One region of the Rhizobium sp. BR 314 genome, then DNA from elsewhere that is predicted to be linked to it. Evidence: riboswitches for the same ligand, from Rfam matches in the RefSeq annotation. Region 1 holds a riboswitch; the other holds the start of a gene.
What was found. A riboswitch is a leader RNA that binds a small molecule or an ion and turns the genes downstream of it on or off. The one in region 1 is predicted to bind S-adenosylmethionine.
Positions count from the first base shown of each region.

Region 2: it holds a riboswitch for S-adenosylmethionine, as region 1 does, so the genes downstream of both, QD461_RS21855 (O-succinylhomoserine sulfhydrylase) here and metA (homoserine O-acetyltransferase MetA) in region 1, are expected to answer to the same signal.

Region 1 covers NZ_JARWLA010000003.1:81,737-83,935, reverse strand. The annotation lists gene QD461_RS05325 (AAA family ATPase) at 1-679, shown strand, start outside; SAM riboswitch at 796-873, shown strand; gene metA (homoserine O-acetyltransferase MetA) at 919-1,845, shown strand; gene QD461_RS05315 (vWA domain-containing protein) at 1,849-2,199, shown strand, end outside.
Region 2 covers NZ_JARWLA010000019.1:35,412-37,610, reverse strand. The annotation lists gene QD461_RS21855 (O-succinylhomoserine sulfhydrylase) at 1-871, opposite strand, end outside; SAM riboswitch at 914-992, opposite strand; gene QD461_RS21850 (2'-deoxycytidine 5'-triphosphate deaminase) at 1,164-2,199, shown strand, end outside.

The DNA.
Region 1 (2,199 bases):
CGAGTGGAACGTCAAATCGACCACCAAGGCACAGCAGGGCCTTTACGAATACGATGCCGTTTCGCGCCTGCGCGACAGCCAGCTCGGGGATGAGCGCGTTCACGATGTCCGCAACTATATTCGCCGGGGCAAGCTCTGGCAGGCCTTCACCTCGTCTCAAAAATGCGTGCTTCTGATCGACGAGATCGACAAGGCCGATATCGAGTTTCCCAACGACCTGCTGCAGGAACTCGACCGCATGGAATTCCATGTCTACGAGACCGGCGAAACCGTCCGTGCCGCCGTCCGCCCGATCGTCATCATTACGTCGAACAACGAGAAAGAACTGCCGGACGCCTTCCTGCGCCGCTGCTTCTTCCACTATATCCGTTTCCCCGACATGGAGACGCTGACCCGCATCGTCGAGGTGCATTACCCCGGCATCAAGCAGGCGCTGGTGCATGCGGCGCTGACGCAATTCTTCGAAATCCGCGATGTGGCAGGCTTGAAGAAGAAGCCGTCCACCTCCGAAGCGCTCGATTGGATCCGCCTGCTCGTCGCCGATGATGTCGACCCAGCCACGCTGCGCGCCGATGCGAAGAGTGCGCTGCCGAAGCTGCATGGCGCGCTGCTGAAGAATGAGCAGGACGTGCATCTCTTCGAACGGCTGGCTTTCATGGCGCGCGGGCAGGGGAAATAGAACGGCTCTCGCGGAGAACATCTTGAACATCCGTAAGTGGCAACCGACATCAGGGCACGGCCGCCCCCCCCCCCGCAAAGCTTGGCCATTGACCCGCCGCACCAGCAGGTTTATGGATTTCACTCTGTGGTGATTTGGCCGGCCGGCTTGCAGCCACGTTAAATAAGTCGCTAAAGGGCCGCGTGCGGACCGGTAGCGATTCATCGCGGCCGGTTTTTTTGTATTTGGCGAGTGAAACAATGCCCATCAAGATCCCCGATACGCTACCCGCATTCGAAACCCTCCAGAGCGAGGGCGTGCGGGTAATGACCGAAACGGTGGCGTTCCGTCAGGACATCCGCCCCCTTCAGATCGGGCTTCTCAACCTCATGCCGAACAAGATCAAGACCGAGGTCCAGATGGCGCGCCTGGTCGGCGCATCGCCACTGCAGGTCGAGTTCTCGCTGGTGCGCATCGGCGCCCATAAGGCCAAGAACACCTCCGAAGAGCATCTGCTATCCTTCTACCAGACCTGGGAAGAGGTGAAGCACCGCAAGTTCGACGGCTTCATCATCACAGGCGCGCCGATCGAGCTGCTCGAATATGAAGAGGTTACCTACTGGGACGAGATGAAGCAGATCTTCGACTGGACGGCGACCAACGTCCATTCGACGATGAATGTCTGTTGGGGCGCCATGGCCGCCGCCTATCATTTCCATGGCGTGCCGAAGCATACCTTGAAGGAAAAGGCTTTCGGCGTTTATCGCCACCAGAATCTCGCGCCCTCCTCCGTCTACCTCAATGGCTTCTCCGACGATTTCGCCATTCCCGTCTCACGCTGGACGGAAGTACGCCGAGAGGACATCGAGAAGGTTCCGAGCCTGCAGATTCTGATGGAATCGAGCGAGATGGGCGTCTGCCTTGTGCACGAACAGGCCTGCAACCGGCTCTACATGCTCAATCACGTGGAGTATGATTCCACCTCGCTGGCGGACGAATATTTCCGGGATGTGAATGCGGGCGTGCCGATCAAGATGCCGCACAACTACTTCCCCCATAACGACCCGGAAATCCCGCCGCAGAACCGATGGCGCAGCCATGCGCATCTGTTCTTCGGCAACTGGATCAACGAGATCTACCAGACCACGCCTTACGATGTGGAGGAGATCGGCCAGGAAAGGACTTGAGGCTTGTTCATTCCCTTCTTCCTGAAGCTGAAGGAAGCGAAGGTTCCGGTGACGCTCCGGGAATTCCTGTCGCTGCTTGAGGGAATGGAAGAGGGAATTGCCGACTATGACGTCGAGGCCTTCTACTATCTGGCGCGCACGACGCTCATCAAGGACGAGCGCTTCATCGACCGCTTCGACCAAGTCTTCGCCGATTATTTCCGCGGCGTGGAAGCGATCAGCGGCAGTGCCGAGGGGGAAGCGGTCGAAGCAACAGCCATTCCCGAAGAATGGCTGCGCAAGCTCGCCGAACGGCATCTGACCGAAGAGGAAAGACGAGAGATCGAGGCCCTTGGCGGCTTCGAGAAACTCATG
Region 2 (2,199 bases), on a different contig from region 1:
TGCGGCCCGGATAGATCACGCGGGCGACCTTGTTGGTCTGCTCGGCGAGGAAATCGGCCACCTTGGCGGCGTTCTTCGTCTGCTGGGCAACGCGTAGCGGCAAGGTCTCGATGCCCTTCAGCAGCGTCCATGCGGTGAAGGGGGACATGGCCGGTCCGGTATGGCGGAAATAGTCCTGCAGCTTCTCGTCGATCCACTGCTTGTCGGAGAGGATAATGCCGCCGAGCGAACGGCCCTGACCGTCAATATGCTTGGTGGCGGAATAGACGACGATATGGGCGCCGAGCTCCAGCGGCTTCTGGAAGAGCGGCGTCGCGAAGACGTTGTCGACGACGACCTTGGCGCCGATCTGGTTGGCGAGCTTGGCGACGGCTGCGATATCGACCACTTCGAGTGTCGGATTGGTCGGGCTTTCCAGGAAGAACAGCTTGGTGTTCGGGCGGATGGCCTTTTCCCAGTTCTCGGTAAAGCGTCCGTCGACGAGGGTGCACTCGATGCCGTATTTCGGAGCCAGTGTCTCTACGACCCAGCGGCAGGAGCCGAAGAGCGCGCGGGCGGCGACGATGTGGTCGCCAGCCTGCAGCTGGCAGAGGATGGCGGCGGAAACGGCGGCCATGCCCGAAGCGGTGGCGCGTGCGTCTTCAGCGCCTTCCAGCGCACACATGCGCTTTTCAAACATGTCATTGGTCGGGCTGCCGTAACGGGCGTAGATGAAACCTTCGGTCTCGCCCTTGAAGCGGGCTTCCGCCGCTTCAGAGGTATCGTAGACGAAGCCCTGGGTCAGATAGATCGCTTCGGAGGTCTCGCCGAATTGCGAACGAAGCGTTCCGTTGTGTACGAGCTGGGTTGCGGGGCGCCAAGTCTTGCTCATGCCATCACCACTTTCAAACAAAAAAACCGGTCGCAAAAGCAGACCGGTTCAACCCCGGTCTTTTTAGCCATTTGTTTAACGTGGCTGCAAGCCGACCGGCCAAATCACCACGGGATAAGTTGCAATACTGCCGTTGACGGCTTGCGTCAATTCCCTGAGTTTGGTTTTGTCGGCGACAAATTACTGCCTCTGTGTCCGTTAGGATGGGTCAAGGGTCGCAGCAACATTTTCAATCGGCGCACAAGCCTGCGGGTCGCTTTCGACCGGAGGGATCGTGGGCTGAAGAAAGGGCATGATGGCTCGCAATACTGGAATTCTGGCGGACCGCGCCATAGCAGCGCTCTTTGAAACAGGGCGGCTAACGAGCGAGAGAGAACTGGACGTCGATCAGATCCAGCCTGCAAGTCTTGACCTGCGGCTCAGTTCGCACGCCTTCCGCGTCCGCGCCAGCTTCATGCCAGGGCCTTCGCATCTCGTTGCCGACAAGCTCGATCGGCTGAAGCTGCATGTCATCGACCTCTCGGAAGGCGCGGTGCTGGAAACCGGCTGCGTCTATATCGTACCGCTGATGGAGCGGCTGGACCTGCCGGAAGACATGTCGGCCTCGGCCAACCCGAAGAGTTCGACAGGTCGCCTCGACATCTTCACCCGCGTCATCACCGACCGGGCGCAGGAGTTCGACAAGATCCCAGCCGGCTATTCCGGCCCGCTCTATCTTGAAATCAGCCCGCGCACCTTTCCCATCGTCGTGCGTCGTGGCTCGCGCCTGTCACAAATCCGCTTCCGAGTCGGCCAGGCCTTGCTGACCGAGCCGGAACTCTTGGCGCTGCACGAAACCGAGACGCTGGTCGCCAGCAAGAAGCCTAACATCACCGGCGGCGGCATCGCGCTGTCGATCGATCTCGCCGGCGACAAGGAAGGACTGATCGGCTATCGCGGCAAGCATCACACCGCTGTCGTCGATGTCGACAAAAAAGCCCAACACGACATCTTCGATTTCTGGGAGCCGCTTTATAGCCGCGGCCGCACCGAAATCATCCTTGACCCCGACGAATTTTACATCCTTGTTTCGCGCGAAGCGGTGCATGTGCCGCCGCATTATGCCGCCGAAATGACGCCGTTCGATCCGCTGGTCGGCGAATTCCGCGTCCACTATGCCGGCTTCTTCGACCCGGGCTTCGGCCATGCGCCGGCCGGCGGTCGCGGCAGCCGCGCCGTGCTCGAGGTGCGCAGCCATGAAGTGCCCTTCATTCTCGAAGATGGGCAGATCGTCGGTCGCCTCATCTATGAACACATGCTGGAACAGCCGAGCAGCCTCTACGGCTCCG